One region of the Clostridium sp. CTA-17 genome, then DNA from elsewhere that is predicted to be linked to it. Evidence: predicted binding sites of a transcription regulator. Region 1 holds the regulator's gene; the other holds the start of a gene.
The links. The regulator Rex, encoded in region 1, represses fermentation and respiration genes when NADH is low (regulators of the CRP and FNR family bind a similar motif). The targets are predictions, from matches to a motif close to ATTGTTAANNNNTTAACAAT.
Positions count from the first base shown of each region.

Region 2: the regulator Rex is predicted to act here: its motif matches at 2,993-3,012, upstream of adhE (bifunctional acetaldehyde-CoA/alcohol dehydrogenase).

Region 1 is NZ_BAAABF010000008.1:102,263-112,146, reverse strand. It holds gene ACYUCG_RS12700 (ABC transporter ATP-binding protein) at 1-627, opposite strand, end outside; gene ACYUCG_RS12695 (3-hydroxybutyryl-CoA dehydrogenase) at 857-1,705, opposite strand; gene ACYUCG_RS12690 (electron transfer flavoprotein subunit alpha/FixB family protein) at 1,819-2,826, opposite strand; gene ACYUCG_RS12685 (electron transfer flavoprotein subunit beta/FixA family protein) at 2,848-3,627, opposite strand; gene ACYUCG_RS12680 (acyl-CoA dehydrogenase) at 3,646-4,785, opposite strand; gene ACYUCG_RS12675 (short-chain-enoyl-CoA hydratase) at 4,831-5,613, opposite strand; gene ACYUCG_RS12670 (redox-sensing transcriptional repressor Rex) at 5,877-6,515, opposite strand; gene ACYUCG_RS12665 (heavy metal translocating P-type ATPase) at 6,982-9,201, opposite strand; gene ACYUCG_RS12660 (ArsR/SmtB family transcription factor) at 9,217-9,576, opposite strand; gene ACYUCG_RS12655 (TrkA C-terminal domain-containing protein) at 9,711-9,884, opposite strand, start outside.
Region 2 is NZ_BAAABF010000007.1:86,666-96,549, forward strand. It holds gene adhE (bifunctional acetaldehyde-CoA/alcohol dehydrogenase) at 148-2,745, opposite strand; gene ACYUCG_RS11670 (spore maturation protein) at 3,174-3,692, opposite strand; gene ACYUCG_RS11675 (nucleoside recognition domain-containing protein) at 3,704-4,282, opposite strand; gene ACYUCG_RS11680 (hypothetical protein) at 4,397-4,576, shown strand; gene ACYUCG_RS11685 (MATE family efflux transporter) at 4,616-5,983, opposite strand; gene ACYUCG_RS11690 (hypothetical protein) at 6,171-6,803, opposite strand; gene ACYUCG_RS11695 (cytochrome c biogenesis CcdA family protein) at 6,916-7,608, opposite strand; gene ACYUCG_RS11700 (thioredoxin fold domain-containing protein) at 7,612-8,040, opposite strand; gene ACYUCG_RS11705 (LacI family DNA-binding transcriptional regulator) at 8,145-9,143, opposite strand; gene ACYUCG_RS11710 (rhodanese-like domain-containing protein) at 9,475-9,804, shown strand; gene ileS (isoleucine--tRNA ligase) at 9,849-9,884, opposite strand, start outside.

The DNA of each region.
Region 1 (9,884 bases):
AAAAGATTTAGTTACTCTAACCCCTGAAATACTATTTTCTATAGTAGCATTTACTTCACCAGTTTTAACTCTTGTCTCTTTAAATGCTTTTTTCATTTTATTTCTCTTATGAATAGTATAAAAAAGTAAAAAAGGTATTATAGCAAAAGTAATAATTGTTAAAGGTACATTTATTGTACATAAAATTATAAATGATCCTACTAACATAACTAATGATATAAATAAATCCTCTGGACCATGGTGAGCTAATTCTGATATATCTAGAAGGTCATTTATAATTCTAGACATAATAACTCCAGTTTTATTATTGTCAAAATACTTATTAGGCATATCCTGTAACTTATCAAATAAGTCTCTTCTCATATCAGCTTGCATTCTAACACCAACTACATGTCCCCAATATTGCATAAAATAGTTCAATCCTGCCTTAATTAAGAATATTAGAGTAAGTACAATTGTAAAAACAAACAATAATTTTATCTGCCTATTTGGAATAACATCATTAATTATATTTCTTGTAATCATAGGATAAAATAAATCACAAGCTGAAACTAAAAATGCCGCTAATAAATCTAAAATAAACAATTTTTTATATGGTTTATAATAACGTATAAATCTTTTTAACATGCTACCTCCTTTTAATGATAAAAATTATTAATTAACACCAATTTTCATTCTTTTAATTATAATGAACTTTCTAAATTAAATCAACCTGATAAAATTATTTAAATAAAAAGCTTTTTATAAAAGAAAAAAGAGATTGATAAAATATCAATCTCTTACTTTGCTTCAATCTCATCCTATAATATATACCTTAAAATATTATAGAAAATTTATACCTTATAAACTTTCAATATTATGCGTTGTAGTTGTAGAATCCTCTACCAGTTTTTCTACCTAACCATCCTGCTCTAACATATTTTCTTAAAAGACTGTGAGCTCTGTATTTACTATCTCCAGTTTCTTTAAATAATACGTCCATTATAGCTAAGCAAACATCTAATCCTATTAAATCTCCTAAAGCTAAAGGTCCCATTGGATGATTAGCTCCTAATTTCATTGAAGTATCTATATCTTCAACTGAAGCTATTCCTTCTGCATATATTCCAACAGCTTCGTTTATCATAGGGATAAGTATTCTATTAACTACAAATCCTGGTGCTTCAGCAACTTCTACTGGAGTCTTTCCTATAGCTTCTGACATAGCTTTTACTTTGTCAAAAGTTTCTTGTGAAGTAGCCATACCTCTTATTACTTCAACAAGTTTCATTATTGTTGCAGGGTTAAAGAAATGCATTCCTATAACTCTATCAGGTCTGTTTGTAGCTGAAGCTACTTCTGTTATTGATAATGAAGATGTATTTGAAGCTAATATAGTTTCTTCTTTACAAATTTTATCTAATTCAGCGAAAATTTGTTTTTTGATTTCCATATTTTCAACTGCAGCTTCTATAACTAAATCACAGTCAGCAGCTAATCCTAAATCAGTAGTTCCAGTGATTTTTGATAATACTGCTTCTTTATCTTCTTCAGTTATTTTTCCTTTAGAAACTAATTTAGTAAGACCTTTGTTGATTCCAGCTATTCCTCTATCAACAAACTCGTCTTTGATATCTCTAACGATAACTTCATATCCTTTTTGTGCAAATGCTTGAACTATTCCAGCACCCATTGTACCTGCACCAATTACAAAAATCTTTTCCATATTAAGTTCCTCCTAAATACTCTCTTTAATTGGACTTTTCTGACTTAACAGAAAAGCCCTACACCATTAATTGAAAAATTTTATAAGTTTACCCTTGTTATATTATTTATTAATTAAGCTTCTTCCTTCATAGCTTTTAATTGAGCTATGAATTCTGGAACAACTTTATTTACATCCCCAACTATTGCATAATCAGCAATCTTCATTATTGGAGCATTAGCATCTTTATTTATAGCTATTATCATATCTGAATCTTGCATACCAGCAGCATGTTGAATAGCTCCTGATATACCACAAGCTACATATATATTTGGTCTAACAGTTTTTCCTGTTTGTCCAACTTGGTAATCTTTATCTACCCATCCTTTTTCTACGGCTGCTCTTGAAGCTGCTATTGATCCATTCATAACTTCTGCTAATTCTTTAAGCATTTTAAAGTTTTCTTCTGAACCAATACCTCTACCACCTGCAACTAATACATTAGCTTCTGATATATCAACGATATCTTTGTGTTCTTTAATTATTTCAACAATTTTTGTTCTTATATCATTAGAGTTGAATTTTACTTCAACATTTTCTACAATTGCATCATTTTCTCCTAGTGGAAGTTTTTCAAAAACTCCTGGTCTTACTGTAGCCATTTGTGGTCTATGATCTGGACATACTATTGTAGCCATTAAGTTACCGCCAAATGCTGGTCTTGTTGCTAATAAATCTCCACTTTCAACATCAACATCTAAAGATGTACAGTCAGCAGTTAAACCAGTTTCTAATCTTGCAGCAACTCTTGGACCTAAGTCTCTTCCTATGAATGTTGCTCCTATGAAAATTATATTTGGTTTTTTAGCATTAGCTAATTCACATATAGCTTTTGTATATCCATCAGTTGTGTAATGTTCTAATTCTGGAGCATCAACAACTAGCACTTCATCAGCACCATGTCTTGATAAATCTTCAACCAAATTTTGAACTTTACTTCCTATTAATAACGCTGTTAATTTTGATCCTAATTTATCAGCGATTTTTCTACCTTCACCTAATAATTCTAATGAAACTTTTTGTAATTGACCTTCTCTTTGCTCTGCAAAAACCCAAACGCCATTGAAATCTGCTTTATTCATCTTAAATACCTCCCATAATCCTTAGATGTAGTGTTTTTCTTTTAATTTGCCTAGTACATAAGTAACTGAATCTTTAGGTGATTCTTTAACTATTTCTCCTGCACCCTTAGCTTCTTTAGTCATTGATCTCTTAACTTTTGTTGGAGATCCTTTTAATCCTAATTCAGCTTTATCTACATCTATGTCATCAGCTGACCATACTAAGATTTCATCATCAGATGTTTCAAATATATTTTTAACATTCATGTATCTTGGCTCATTTAACTCTTTTATAGCAGTTAAAAGTACTGGAGCCTCAACTTTTATTAATTCATATCCATCTTCTAAAGCTCTATTTACTAATAATCCATCTTCTTCAACTTTAACGCCTTGAACATAAGTTACTTGAGGAATATTTAAATGTTCAGCTATTTCTGGACCAACTTGTGCAGTATCTCCATCTATAGCTTGTCTTCCTGCGAATATTATGTCATATTCTAATTTCTTTAATGCTCCTGCTAAAGCCTTTGAAGTAGCTAATGTATCTGCACCTGCAAATGCTCTATCAGTTATAAGAATTGCTTTATCAGCTCCCATACATAAAGCTTCTCTTAAAGCTAACTTAGCTTGAGGTGGTCCCATACTTAATACAGTTACTTCTGCTCCATTATTATCTTTTAATTGTAATGCAGCTTCTAAAGCATGCTTGTCCTCTGGGTTTATTATTGATGGAACTCCATCTCTTATAAGAGTTCCTGTTTTTGGATCTATTTTAACAGCTGTTGTATCTGGCACTTGTTTTAAGCAAACTACTATTTTCATCTCAAAGCCCTCCTAAAATTATCTTAATATGCTTCCTGCAATAACCATTTTTTGAACTTCTGAAGTTCCTTCGTAAATCTCAGTTATCTTAGCATCTCTCATCATTCTTTCTACTGGGTATTCCTTAGTATATCCATATCCACCGAATAATTGAACTGCCTTAGTTGTAACTTCCATAGCTACATCTGCAGCGAATAACTTAGCTCTTGCAGCATCTATAGAATATGGTTTACCCTCTTCTTTTAAGCAAGCTGCTTTATATACTAAAAATCTTGCAGCTTCGATTTTAGTATCCATTTCTGCTACCATCCATTGTAATCCTTGGAATGCAGATAATGATCTACCAAATTGTTTTCTTTCTTTCATGTAAGCAACAGCTTCTTCTAAAGCTCCTTCTGCTATACCTAATGCTTGAGCAGCGATACCTATTCTACCACCGTCTAAAGTTTTCATTGCTATTCCAAATCCTTTTCCTTCTCTTCCGATTAAGTTTTCTTTTGGAACAACACAGTTTTCCATGATTAACTCAGTTGTTGAAGAAGCTCTTATACCCATTTTGTCTTCTAACTTACCAATTGAGAATCCTGGGAAATTCTTTTCAACTATGAAAGCTGAAATTCCTCTTGTACCTTGACTCTTATCAGTCATAGCAAAAATTATGAAAGTATCTGCAACTCCACCATTAGTTATGAAAATTTTACTTCCATTTAAGATATAATTATCTCCTTCTAATACAGCTGTAGTTTGTTGTCCTGCAGCATCTGTACCTGCTCCTGGTTCAGTTAATCCAAAAGCACCTAATTTTTCACCTTTTGCAAGTGGAGTTAAATATTTTTCTTTTTGAGCTGGAGTACCGAATTGATCTATTAATGAAGCACATAATGAAGTGTGAGCTGAAACTATAACTCCTGTAGTACCACAAACTTTTGATAATTCTTCAACAGTTAAGATGTAAGATAAAGTATCTCCACCAGCTCCGCCATATTCTTTACTAAAAGGAATTCCCATCATTCCTAATTTAGCCATTTTCTTAACATTTTCCATAGGGAATCTTTCTGTTACATCTATTTCTGCAGCTATTGGTTTAACTTCATTTTGCGCAAATTCTCTAACCATTTGCTTAACTAATTCTTGTTCTCTTGTTAATTGAAAGTTCATTTTAATTACCCTCCTTAAATCCACACAACCATTTTGTTTAAAAAATTACTTGTTTTTAAAGTTCTTTTCTCTTCTTTCTACAAAAGCACTCATACCTTCTGTTTGATCTTCTGTAGCAAAACATTTTCCAAAATCTTCAGCTTCTATAACTACCGCTGAATCTATATCAACTTGCATTCCTCTATCAATTGCATCTTTACATAACTTAACAGCTATTGGTGCATTATTAGCTATTTTCTTAGCTATTGACATTGCTTCTTCCATTAAATTCTCTGGTTCAACAACCTTATTTACTAAACCAATTCTTAAAGCTTCATCAGCTTTTATCATATCTCCTGTGTAAATAAGCTCTTTAGCCTTACCAGGTCCAACTATTCTTGGTAATCTTTGAGTTCCACCAAATCCTGGAGTTATTCCTAATCCAACCTCAGGTTGAGCAAATTTAGCCTTTGTAGTTGCTATTCTTATGTCACAAGCCATAGAAATTTCACATCCACCACCTAAAGCGAAACCGTTTATAGCAGCGATTACAGGCTTGTCTAATTTTTCTAATCTTCTAAACACTTTATTACCTAAAAGTCCAAATTCTCTCCCCTCTTCTTCATTTAGATCTTTCATTTCTGCTATATCAGCACCTGCAACAAATGCTTTATCTCCAGCACCTGTTAAAATAACAACATATATATCATCTTGTTTTTCTATATGGTCTATAGCAGTATCTAAATCCTTTAAAGTTTCTGAGTTTAGTGCATTTAATGCCTTAGGTCTGTTAATTGTTAAAACCCCAATGTTTCCCTCTTTTTCAAAGATTACATTATTTAATTCCATTGTATTTCCTCCCTCATATACCATAGCGAATATATGGTTTTAAATAACTTAACAACTAATAACTAACAACTTAATATTTTTTATCCTATGCTTTTTCCAGAATTTATTGTTAATTTTGTAACAAGCAAAGACAAAAAAAATAATTGAAGTACTCGGTACTTCAATTAAATTATAAAACTTAAAAGTAAATTTTTCAATATATTTTTTTGAAAATCTAATACTATTTTTCCATATTAAACAAATTTTTATAAAATAAAACCAATTTATTTTACATCATTGTGATTTAAAAGATATACTAAAGTCATCATGCTTTCACTTAAGTGTACATTCTCTACTCTTATATCTTTTGGCACCTCAAGATCTATAGGCGCAAAGTTCCATATACCTTTGATTCCGCCTTCAACAAGATCATTACATACCTTTTGAGCATTTGTTCTTGGAACACAGATTATACCTATTTCAATATCATTTTCTTTTACGAAATCTTTTAATTTTTCAACATCTTGTATCTCAACATCTCTTATTTTTATTCCAAACATTCTTGGATTAGCATCGAAAATACCTTTTAATTTAAATCCTAATCTATTGAAACTATTATAGTTTGCAATAGCCTGACCTATGTTACCAGCTCCGATTATAACTGTGTTATAGTCTCTTGTAAGGCCTAATATACTTCCTATGTTATTATATAATTCTTTTACATTATATCCATATCCCTGTTGCCCAAAATCTCCAAAACAATTAAGATCTTGTCTTATTTGAGAAGCAGTAAAGCCTATTTTTTCGCTTAACTCTTTTGAAGATATTCTATCAACATCATTTTCCATTAATTCTTGTAAATATCTATGGTATTTAGGCAATCTTTTTATAACAGCCATAGATATGCCTTTTTTCTTTTCCATTTTAATAGCACCTCTTTCTAAAATTGTTCTTTTTTTAAAAAGCAATTACTTTTTAGACTGTATTCTAAAATCGAATGATAAAATTACAAATTTAACCTTCTAAAATATTACCATAACCTAAAAAGTTTGTCTATATTTTAACATTCTTTTGGTTTCACTATCAAAAATATATGTATTAAAGTGTATTTTTTACATTTAATTGCATTTTTTATATTTTGCAATTAATATTATTAAATTTATACTATTTCATTATAACTTAACTTCATAATAAATTTCTACAAAAAAAATAAGGCTTGCGTGGCTAAAACCCTACGTGCACACAAGCCTATTTAAACATTTCATAATGTTTAATATAAAAGTTTAAGGGAATTATTTACAATCTATACCCTATGCCTGAAAGTATTCTTACCTTATTAAGATAGCAAAAAAACTAATCCTTGTCAACAACATTAGACAAATTTCACGCTTATAATTTTTTATTTTTTAATATTCTACTTGAATTTATTACTGCTATTAGGGTTACACCTACATCTCCGAATACAGCTTCCCACATATTAGCCATTCCTAGAGCACCAAATATTAATATTACAATTTTAACGCCTAAAGCAAAAATTATATTTTGCCATACAATTTTATTTGTTTTCTTAGCTATTTTTATTGCTTTTATTATCTTACTTGGCTTGTCATCCATTATTACCACATCTGCCGCTTCTATTGCTGCATCTGATCCAACTCCACCCATAGCTATTCCTATATCTGCTCTAGCTAATACAGGTGCATCATTAATTCCATCTCCAACGAAAGCAACTTTTTTACCTTTACTCTTATCTTCAAAAATTTGCTCTAATTTTTCAACTTTATTTTGAGGTAATAAACTACAATACGCTTTATCTAAACCTATTTCTTTAGCAACACCTTCTCCAACCTTCTCATTATCCCCAGTTAGCATAATTGTTTGCTTAACTCCTATTTCTTTTAATCCAGTTATGGCTTCTTTAGAATCTTCTTTTATTTCATCTGAAATAACTATATATCCTAACTCGCTCTTTTCATTTGCTAAATAAACAACAGTTCCTATTTCATTGATTGAAGAAATCTTTATATTAAACATATCCATTAACTTTAAATTACCTGCTAAGAATGTTTCTCCATCAATGTCTACTTTTATTCCTTTTCCTGAAATTTCTTCATAATTTGAAATTAAGGCTTTGTTAATTTCTTTATTAAATTCACTTACTATAGATTTAGCAATTGGATGATTTGAGTAATATTCAGTATAAGCTCCTAATTTTAATAATTCTTCATTACTTAACTTGCTTGTGCTCTCTGATTTTTTAACTTTAAATGTACCTTTTGTTAGTGTTCCCGTTTTATCAAAAACTATACTCTCCACATTATTTAGTGCCTCTAAATAGTTACTTCCTTTTATTAAAATACCATTTTTAGAAGCTAAACCAATTCCAGCAAAATATCCAAGTGGTATTGATACTACTAAAGCACAAGGACATGAAACAACTAAGAATATTAAGGCTCTTGAAATCCATTGTGAGAAACCTTCTCCACTTATTACTAAAGGCGGAATAATTGCAAGGGCTAAGGCAGAAAATACAACTACTGGTGTATAATATCTTGCAAACTTAGTTATAAATTTCTCTGTTGGTGATTTTTTATTTCCTGCATTCTCAACTAAATCTAGTATTTTAGAAACTGTAGATTCTCCAAAACTTTTTGTTACTTTTATTTTTAATAATCCACTTTTGTTTATTGATCCTGCTAATACATCGTCTTTTGCCTCAACTTCTTTTGGTAAAGATTCTCCTGTTAATGCAGATACATCAAGAGTTGCCTCTCCTGATAAAACTACTCCATCTAGAGGAACTTTTTCTCCTGCTCTTACCACTATGATTGATCCAACATTAACGCTTTCTGGAGATACTCTTTTTTCCTCTCCATTAAGATCAATTAAATTTGCAAAGTCTGGTCTTATATTCATTAAATCAGATATTGATTTTCTTGATTTATTTACAGCATAATCTTGGAACATTTCTCCTACTTCATAGAAAAGCATTACTGCTACCCCTTCTGGGAATTCTCCTATAGCAAAAGCTCCAATTGTGGCTATAGCCATCAAGAAGTTTTCATCGAATACTTGTCCTTTTAAAATATTTTTAAATGCTCTTAAAAGAACTTCTCCACCTGCTATAATATAAGCTACACCAAAGATAATAAACTCATACATTTTATCTAAATTAACTATCATTCCTATTATAAATAAAACTAAAGCTATACCTAGTCTAAAAAGTTCCTTCTTTTCTATGCTTTGGTTGACTCCTCCATGATTATGAGAATGTCCATGTTCATGAGAATGTGAATTTCCCTCTCCATTATTGTGTTTATGAGATTCTCCTTCTCCACAACATCCATCATTGCATGCATTAGCTGAAGGTTTCATTCTATTTTTATCCTTTAGTACTTTAACATCTGGCTCTAAATCTAAAACTATTTTTTTAACTTTATCTTCTAACTCTCCTTCTGAAACACCTTCTTTAGGAGTTATCAATAAAAGTTTTGTTGAAAAATTAAGCACAGCTTCCTCAACATCATCAAGTTTATTAACTTTATCTTCAATTTTACCAGCACAGTTCGCACAATTTAAGCCATCTAAATAAAGCTTTATATCTTTCATGTCTAAATACCTCCTTTACTCTAAAACGTGATTTAAGCCTTCATTGAATATGTGTTTAACATGATCATCAGCTAAAGAGTAATAAACTATCTTACCATCTCTTCTAAACTTAACTAATCTAGCTTGTTTTAAAACTCTTAATTGATGAGATACTGCTGATTGACTTACACCTAATAATTCTGCCATATCACATACACACATCTCTCCTTCAAAAAGAGCACATAAAATTTTTATTCTTGTTGAATCTCCAAAAACTTTAAATATTTCTGCTAATTCATAAAGTACTTCTTCCTTTGGTAAATGTTCTTTCACCCTACTTAATATATCTTGGTGGATATAAGAACAGTTACAACTTTCTATTTTATTATTATCCATATCCTTAACTCCTATTATTCATTTTTACATATGAGCATTTGTTCATATGTTCACTTTTATTATATGTCTGTTTTACAAAAAATGCAACTAAAAAAGGTTATATCAAAAAATTTTATTGATACAACCTTTTTCCATTATTTATTTAAAAACATTTCTATTTTTTTTAATATGTCTTCTTCTCCAACTACAAGTAGATTATCATCTTTTTCAAATTTCAAATATGGTCCAGGAGATATTATTAACTCTCCTTTTCTCCTTATAGCAACAATAGTTGCCTTTGTATTTTGCCAAAACTTTGAATCTGAAAC
Region 2 (9,884 bases), on a different contig from region 1:
CTTAATCCCTCCAATTCCTATTTATTAAATTTTACCATATATAAGATTTAAAATCTTAACAAATAGTACATCTTTATATGTTTTTATAGAAAAAAATACTCACTAGATAATCTAGTGAGTATTTATTATTATCTTATTTCAAAGCTATTAAACTCTGTCTTTTTTACCTTCGAAAGCATTGATGTACATTTGCTTGATTTCACTTATTAATGGGTATCTTGGGTTAGCACCTGTACATTGGTCATCGAATGCATCTTCACTCATTTTTTCTAATGTAGCGTAGAATGATTCTTTTGAAACTCCACAGTCAGCTATTGTTGCAGGAATTCCAACTATTTTCTTAAGGTTATCTATAGCCTTGATTAAGTTATTAACTTTTTCTTCTTCGTTCTTTCCACCTAATCCTAAGTAGTCAGCTATTACTGCATATCTCCATTTAGCATTTGGATATTTGTATTGTGGGAATGCAGCTTGTTTTCTTGGATTGTCAACAGCGTTGAATCTTATTACATGGTCTATTAAGATTCCGTTAGCAACTCCATGAGCTATATGGTGTTCTGATCCTAATTTGTGTGCCATTGAGTGACATACTCCTAAGAATGCGTTAGCGAATGCCATACCAGCCATTGTTGAAGCATGAGCCATTTTTTCTCTTGCTTTTATGTTTGTAGTACCTTCAGCGTAAGCTTGTGGTAAATATTTGAATATTAATCTTATAGCTTCTAAAGCTAATCCATTAGTGTACTCTGATGCTAAAACTGAAACGTAAGCTTCTAAAGCATGAGTTAATGCGTCTATACCTGATGCAGCTGTTAATCCTTTTGGCATATTCATCATAAGTTCAGCATCTATGATAGCCATATCTGGAGTTAACTCGTAATCTGCTAATGGATATTTTACTCCTGATTCTTCATCAGTTATAACTGCGAATGGTGTTACCTCTGAACCAGTACCAGCTGATGTTGGAACTGAAATCATCATAGCTTTTTGCCCCATAGTTGGGAATGGGTAAACTCTCTTTCTTATATCCATAAATCTCATTGCTAAATCTTCGAAAGCAACTTCTGGATGCTCATACATTACCCACATAATCTTAGCAGCGTCCATTGGTGAACCTCCACCAAGAGCTATGATTGCATCTGGTTGATAGCTTCTCATTGCTTCAGCACCTTTTTTAGCACATGCTAAAGTTGGGTCTGGAGTAACTTCTGAGAATACTCTGAAATCTACACCTATTTCTTCTAAAACATTTGTTATTTTATCAACATATCCTAGACTAGCTAGTACGTTATCTGTTACTATAAATACTTTTTTCTTGTTTAAATCTTTTAATTCTCTAAGAGCAACTCCTAAAGCACCATATTTGAAGTAAACTTTTTCTGGAACTCTGAACCAAAGCATATTTTCTCTCCTTTCAGCTACACTCTTAACATTCATTAAGTGTTTAGGACCAACGTTTTCTGAAACTGAGTTTCCACCCCATGATCCACAACCTAATGTTAATGATGGTGCTAGCTTGAAGTTGTATATGTCTCCGATAGCTCCTTGAGTTGATGGCATGTTTATTATTGTTCTACCAGTTTTCATAGTTGCACCGAATTTTTGAACTCTATCTTGTGATTTCATTGTATCAGTGTATAAAACTGAAGTATGTCCGAATCCACCAAGTTCAACTAATCTTTCAGCTTTAACTAAAGCTTCTTCGAAGTTAGCTACTCTGTACATTCCTAATACTGGTGATAATTTTTCATGTGAGAATGGTTCTTCTAATTCAACTGACTCAACTTCACCAATTAAAACTTTAGTATCTTTTGGAACTTTAACACCTGCCATGTCAGCTATTTTCCATGCTGATTGACCAACTATGTTAGCATTTAAGTTACCATTTATTAAAATTGTTTTTCTTACTTTATCTATTTCTTTATCTTTTAAGAAGTAAGCTCCTCTATCAGCGAACTCTTTTCTTACTTCATCATAAACTTTATCAACAACTAATACAGTTTGCTCTGATGCACAGATAACTCCGTTATCGAAAGTTTTTGATAATAATATTGAGTTTACTGCCATTTTTAAGTGAGCTGTCTCATCTATGATTGCTGGTGTATTACCTGCTCCAACTCCGATAGCTGGTTTTCCTGATGAGTAAGCTGCTTTAACCATTCCTGGACCACCAGTAGCTAGTATGATATCAGCTTCTGCCATTAATACTTGTGACATTTCAACTGATGGCTCATCTATCCATCCGATTATATCTTTTGGAGCTCCTGCTTTAACAGCTGCTTCTAAAACAACTCTAGCTGCCTCTATTGTTGAGTTTTTAGCTCTTGGATGTGGTGAAAAGAATACAGCGTTTCTAGTCTTTAATGATATTAAAGCTTTGAATATAGCTGTTGATGTTGGGTTTGTAGTAGGAACGATTGCTGCTACAACTCCTATTGGCTCAGCTATTTTAGTGATACCAAATGATTCATCTTTTTCTATAACTCCACAAGTTTTTTCATCTTTATATTTATTGTATATGTATTCTGCAGCAAAATGGTTTTTTATAACTTTATCTTCAACTATACCCATTCCTGATTCTTCAACTGCCATTTTTGCTAATCTGATTCTTTCATTATTAGCTGCTACTGCTGCTTGTCTAAATATTTCATCTACTTGCTCTTGAGAGAATTTTGAGAACTCTTTTTGAGCTGCTCTAACTTTCTCTAATCTAAGCATTAATTCATCTACATTTGTTACTTTCATGATACCCACCTCATTATAGATTAGTTTCTTATTTTCATAATATATGTAAAAATTAATTAAAAGCATTTAGTTAAGTTTTTAACTTTAATAAAATTCCATTTAAGAACTTTTTTTCATATCTTTTTTTATTTTTAAGCTATTTATCTACTCTGCAAAGTTTTTTACCAACCTTACGAGATTATAATACCATCTTTCAAAATCAAAATCCAGACTTTTTTTTACATTTCTTACATTTTATCGACAAAAAATAGTTATTTTTTTAACTATTTTGTGATTTTTTTATCAACTTTAAATATTTACATTTTAGTTAAACGATTTCTGTAATATTTTGGATTATTTCTGAAGCACTTTCATATTTAAATTAAATCATCTTTTGTTCTTCTTTTTTCCTTAATATTATGTTGCTATTTTTTAATTATTTTATTCATTTAAAATCCAAAAAACATACTTACTACTAATACCGCCATTATAATAGCAGTTATATCAGCCATTAAAGCCGCCCAAAATGTATGTCTTATTTTCTTTATTCCAACAGCACCAAAGTAAACAGTTATAGTATAAAATATCGTTTCTGTTCCTCCCATTATTACAGAAGAAATTAATCCTTCCCTTGTATCTGGTCCTAAGGTATTTATTAATTCTGTATATACTCCTAAGGCTCCACTTCCTGATAGAGGTTTAATTAGTACTAGTGGAACAATATCCTTTGGTAAACCTATTAAAGAAACTATAGGTTCTAAAAGATTATTTAAATAATTAAGTAAATTAGCATCTTTAAATATTCTTATGGCAATCATCATGGCTAATAAAGCAGGAAAAATTTTAACACATACCATTAGTCCTTCTTTTGCCCCTTCTAAAAACCATTCATAAACTTTTCTTCCCTTAAACATTCCATAGACTATTATTAAAAGAAATATTATTGGAATTATGTTATTTGCAATCAAAAGTATCCCTCCTAAAAATATCTCTGCAAGATTTTACAGCATATAATCCCTACACAGCATGCAGTAAAAGTACATATAATAGCTGGAATTATTATACTAGCAGGTTCACTTGAACCAGCAGCTGCTCTAATTGATATAACTGTAGATGGAATTAATTGAATACAAGCTGCATTTATGACTAAAAATAATGCCATATCATTTGATGCTCTTCCATCCTTTTCTTTATTTATCTTGTTTAATTCGCTCATGGCCTTAATTCCAAGGGGAGTAGCTGCATTAGATAGTCCAAACATATTAGCAGTTAAGTTCATAACTATGGCTCCCATAGCCTCATCACTATGAGAACTCTCCTTAAATATCTTTTTTAATATAGGGTTTAATAGTTTTGCAACCTTAGATGTTAACCCACTTTTTTCCGCTATCTTCATTACTCCACACCAAAAACACATAATTCCTACTAATGAAATTATAAATTTCACAGCACCTTCTGAAGATTCTGTTAAGCCAGTTGTAATCAACTCTCCCTGGCCTGTCATTATGCTAAAAATCAATCCTAAGGCTATAATTGCAAACCATATATAATTAATCATCTCTCCTCCTAAATCATAAGTAATTTCTGTATAATATATGCCTTGCATAGTTAGAATAGTAGTGTTACCATAAAACTACAAAGAACGAATTTACTTAAAAGGAGAATTTTTTATATGAACGAAAAAAATTTAAAATTAGCTCAACAAGATATAGATGAAGTTTTAAAAACTGTAGAAGAACTTGAAGTTCAAATAGATGATTTAAGTAAAGATGATTTAAAGCAAAAATTCGTTACTCTAACAGAGAAAGTAAGAAAACTTGAAGATTTATTAAAAGACGAAGGTATTATATAAAAGAAAGCTGAGTTTAGAAATTTCTAAACTCAGCTTTTTTTAAATTGCTTTTTCATCTTCTATACTATCTTCTTTTTTGAACTCTTTAATTATGAATAATCCAGTTATTATTGTAGATAAGAAGTCTGAAACTGTACCAGCTAACCAAACCCCTGTTAAACCTAATCCTGCAATCTTAGGTAAGACCAATGTTAATGGAATTAAAAGTATAACCTGTCTTAATAAACTTAAAAAAGTTGCTAACTTAGCTTTACCTATTGATTGGAAATAGTTAGATCCTATTATTGATATACCTATTATAGGCATCATAAATAAATATATTCTTAATCCTGGAACTCCTATTTCTAAAAGCTTAGGGTCTGAATTAAACATACTTATTACTAAGGCTGGGAATGCTTGAATTAATATTCCTCCTAAAACAAGTATTGTTGTAGCTGCTATCATAGCTAACTTAACTGTTTTTTGAGCTCTTTCATACTTCTTAGCTCCATAGTTATATCCAATTATAGGCTGAGAACCTTGATTTATACCAAATATAGGCATTAAAAATATCATTGCTATTGAAGAAATTGCCGCCATAGCTCCTATAGCTAAGTCTCCTCCATACATTCTTAGTGCATTGTTAGCTATTACTTGAACTACACTTGCAGCCATCTGCATTGAAAACGGAGCTACACCTATAGCTAAAACTATCTTAACTAATCTCCAATCTAATTTAAGAGTTTCAAATTTTAATTTTAAGTTTGATCCTCCTAATGTATAATAATAAAGCATTATTAATGTAGTAACTATTTGAGAAATTACTGTAGCTAAAGCTGCACCTTTTATCCCTAAGTTAAATACAAATATAAATACTGCATCTAATATTACATTTATAATACATCCAAGTACCATTACTGCAGCTGACATCTTTGGATTTCCATCTGCTCTAATTGTACTGTATAAAGAGAATGACATTAAATTAAATATAGTTCCTAAAAGTATTACATTTATATATTCCTTTGCATAAAAAATTGTAGCCTCACTTGCTCCAAATAAGTGTAGAATACTGTTTGCAAAGACAATTCCAATAATAGTTAAAACTAAAGATATTATAGTTATTAAGACCACAGAGTTTCCTAATATTTTCTCTGCATCTTTTCTCTTCTTTTGCCCAAATTTTATAGAGATATTTGCAGTAGCACCAATCCCTATAAGCATTCCAAAACCAAGTAATATAGACATAATTGGCATAGTTATCCCAACTCCAGTAATAGCCATTGGTCCAACGCCAGGAATGTGTCCAATAAATATTCTATCAACAATATTATAAAGTGCATTTACAAGCATACCTATAATAGCTGGTACTGAATACTTGATCAAAAGCTTTAATTCTGATTCTTCCCCTAATAATTTTTGATCCTTCATAAGCCTCTCCTCCTTTAATCTATATTTCTTAAATATATACTAACTTTTCTATTATACATTAATTTTAATTTTTTAGTCAGTGAAATTTTAAAAATAAAAAACTATATAGGAAATCAAACTTTTTTTCTCCATAAATTTAACTATCTATAGATAAATAAATTCGACTCTTATATAGTCTTTAAAAATCTTAAACCGTTACTTCTTTATATATTAAATTTCCACCTATTAGGGTAAGAGCTGTAATAATATTTAAAACTAGTGAAAATATTATTATTGATAAAACACTTTGATTTAAAAACATTGCAAAGGTCATTGTAAAAAAGTTAATTATAAAAACTAAAGCAAACTGCTTTAAAAGAATATCTAAAAAATTATTTTTTACTAATAAAAAACTTTTTCTTATACTTTCTATTACATTTATGTTTTCAAATATAGAACATTGCATAGCTATTACAAAAAAGATTGATATTACTATTCCTAAAGGTGCAAATATGCTTGAGCCTAAAGAAACAGCAAAGTTTTGTATAAGGAATACTCCTAGAGGAAATAAAGGGTTTTTAAAGGCTGATTTTATAGTTTCAATCCAAGATACCTTTTCACCTCTAATAAAATTGTTAGCTAACTTTATTATAGCTATTGATGAGAATCCTAAGCTGAATATACCAATTACTGAAAATATAGCATTTCCTCGCCCTATAATAGTAGGAAGTGCAAAAAGCACAGATATTATTGCTATATCACCTAAATTTTTAATAAATATGTTAAATACAGATTTTAAAAATTGTCCAACAGATAATTTTTTATTTATATTTTGATCCATAAAAATCCTCCAATCAAAATTTATATTAATAATTATCATATCAAAATTAATATAAGTTTTGCTCGAGTTCATTTTAATTTAACACTTTCTGTATATTTGTTTTACATATTTTCTATACCCCAAGATAAAATAGGTATAATCCAACTAATATTATAATTGTTCCCAATATATTTTTTAATACCATTCCTATCTTTTTACCGTTTTCAGAGTAGGCTATTTTCTCAACTAATCCAAAGGATGTTCCAGCTAAAATTATTAAAACACTATGACCTAATGAATACATTAAAAGCATTATCATTCCTATAACTAAGTTGCCACTAGCAGCTATAAAGGCTATTATTGCTGCCATTATAGGTGTTGCACAAGGAGATGCTAATATTCCACTTAATATTCCTAAAAAGAAGGCATCTAAAATTCCCTCTCTTCTTTTAGTGATTTTACAAGCATCTTTTTTATCTCCAAATAAATTTATTATATTAAGAACTTGTAGCCCTGATCCTATCATAATAAAAGCCAATATTATATACCAAAACTTCCCTGCACCTAAAAAAGCTTTTCCTATTAAGGCTGTAAGTAAGCCTATTACAGTAAATGTTATTCCAAGTCCAATTGAAAATATCAGTGAATACTTAAATGCTTTCTTATTATCCTTAACCTCACTACCTTGAACATATCCTATTAATAATGGAATAGATGAAATGGTACATGGACTAAAAGATGCTACTACTCCTGCAAAAAATGATAGTATTATGGCTAAAAATATATTATTAGATATACTACTATTAAAATAAGCTAAAAATTCCATATTCTATTTAACCCCCAAAGAATTTAAAATAGCTTCTATATTATTTTTTCTCATAAGTCCTTGATGAACATAGAATTTATTACCTTCTTTATCTAAAAACACAGTAGTTGGAACAACATTAGCATCATATTTATATGCTAAATCTATATTTTTCTCCTCTTCTAACCTAGCATAGTAAATATTAAATTTTCCTTCTCTTTCTTTTGAAACATCACTTAACTCCTTTTGCATTTCAACACAATAAGGACAAGTATCTGTTTTAAACATTATTATTGTTGGTATCCCATCTTTGGCCTCTTCTAAATTTTCAATTACATTAACTGACTGAGAATTTATTTGCTTTTTTCCCTCAATATAGTTTTTTCCAATATATATACATATTAATGAGAAAAGGATTAAACCTAATATTATTAATTTTCTTTTATTTTTCACCTCCAACTCCTCCCTTACTAAAATTTAATTTTTCCCATAAATAAAAAAAGGTAACATAATTTAATCTTATGTTACCTAATGATTATGCATTTTTTATGCATTAATTACTTACAGCTATCTCTTTCTATTAAATCATGATCTAATACAAAATGATCTTGATCTAAAGGTTTATTATTTATTATTTTAATTAACATTCTCATAGCTATTGATCCCATATCATACATTGGTTGTGATACAGTAGTTAATTTTGGATAGAATACATGTGCTAAATCTATGTCATTAAATCCTATAACGCTAACTTCTTCAGGAACCTTTATTCCTTTATCTCTTAAAGCGTTTATAGCACCCATAGCTATTTCATCTGAAGCACAGATTATTCCTTCTATTTTTTGACCATTTTCAAGCATTGCTAAAATAGCATCATATCCAGTCTTAACCTTTAAGTTTTTAAAGTAAGTTAATTCTTCTTTCATTTCTATTCCAGCATCTTTTAATGCAGCTTGGTATCCTTTGTATCTTTTACCCCAAGCATTATTTAGGTCACCTTCTACACCTATGAAAGCTATGTTTTTCATACCTTTATCAATTAAATGATTAGTAGCTTCATATGTAGCTTTTTCATTATCTATAGTTACACTTGGGAATTTACCATTTTGCTCATCATTTTCAACTAAAACTGTTTTTAAATCTAATTCATTTATTAAATTTAAAGTTTCTTCTCCTAGTGATGAACTCATGTAAAGAACACCATCAACCATTTTTTCCTTAAGAACTCTTAAGTATTCTTTTTCTTTTTCTAAATCTAAGTCTGAATTACATAACATTACATTATATTTATATATGTTAGCTACGTCCTCAGCACCTCTAACTATTTCAGGATATATTTGGTTTGATATATCAGGTACTAATATACCTACAGTTCTTGTTCTATGTGTTTTTAAACTTCTTGCCACTATATTAGGTCTATATCCTAGTTTTTTTATAGCTTCTAAAACTTTTTTCTTAGTTTCTTCGTTTACAACGTCTATGTCATTTAATACTCTTGAAACTGTTGCTATTGATACTCCAGCTTCTCTAGCAACGTCTTTAATTGAAGCAGCCATCTAACTCAACTCCTATACTCTAACTTATTACCTATCTATTTCTTAATACTTCAATATTATAATGATAACTTTACATTTATACAAGGAATTTATGTATATTTCTGCAATTTGGTCAAATTCCTTTTAAATTTTTTCCAAAAAAACGTTTTCTTATTAATAATTGTAATAAAATTCAAATATTAATTCAATGCAAAAATTATTATATATTATAAATTTTTCTAAAATAATTGAATTATGTTGTATAATCAAATATATTATTACTTATTGATATATTAACCATACTTTTTAAAATTTATAATAGCTAAAAGAGAATTTTTAGGAGGAAACTTTAATGTATAAAGATATAGATATAACAGAATCTATAAAATTAATGGATGAAAATAAAGATTTACTAATTTTAGATGTAAGAACTGAAGAAGAGTATAAAGAAGATGGCTATATTAAAAATGCCAAACTTATTCCTTTAGGAAGATTACTATTCTCTATAGATGAACTTGATGGATATGAAGATTCACCAATACTTGTTTACTGTAGAAGAGGTTCTAGAAGTATGCAAGCCTGTGAAATTTTAGAGGATAACGGCTTTACAGAACTTTATAATATGATGGGCGGATTTTCAAAGTTAGTTAATGAAGGACCTAAAGAACTTTGGACTAAATAAATTACATAAAAAAGAGAGCAAGTAATTGCTCTCTTTTATTTTAATTAAGCTCTTTTTGAAACAGCCATTTTTAATATTTC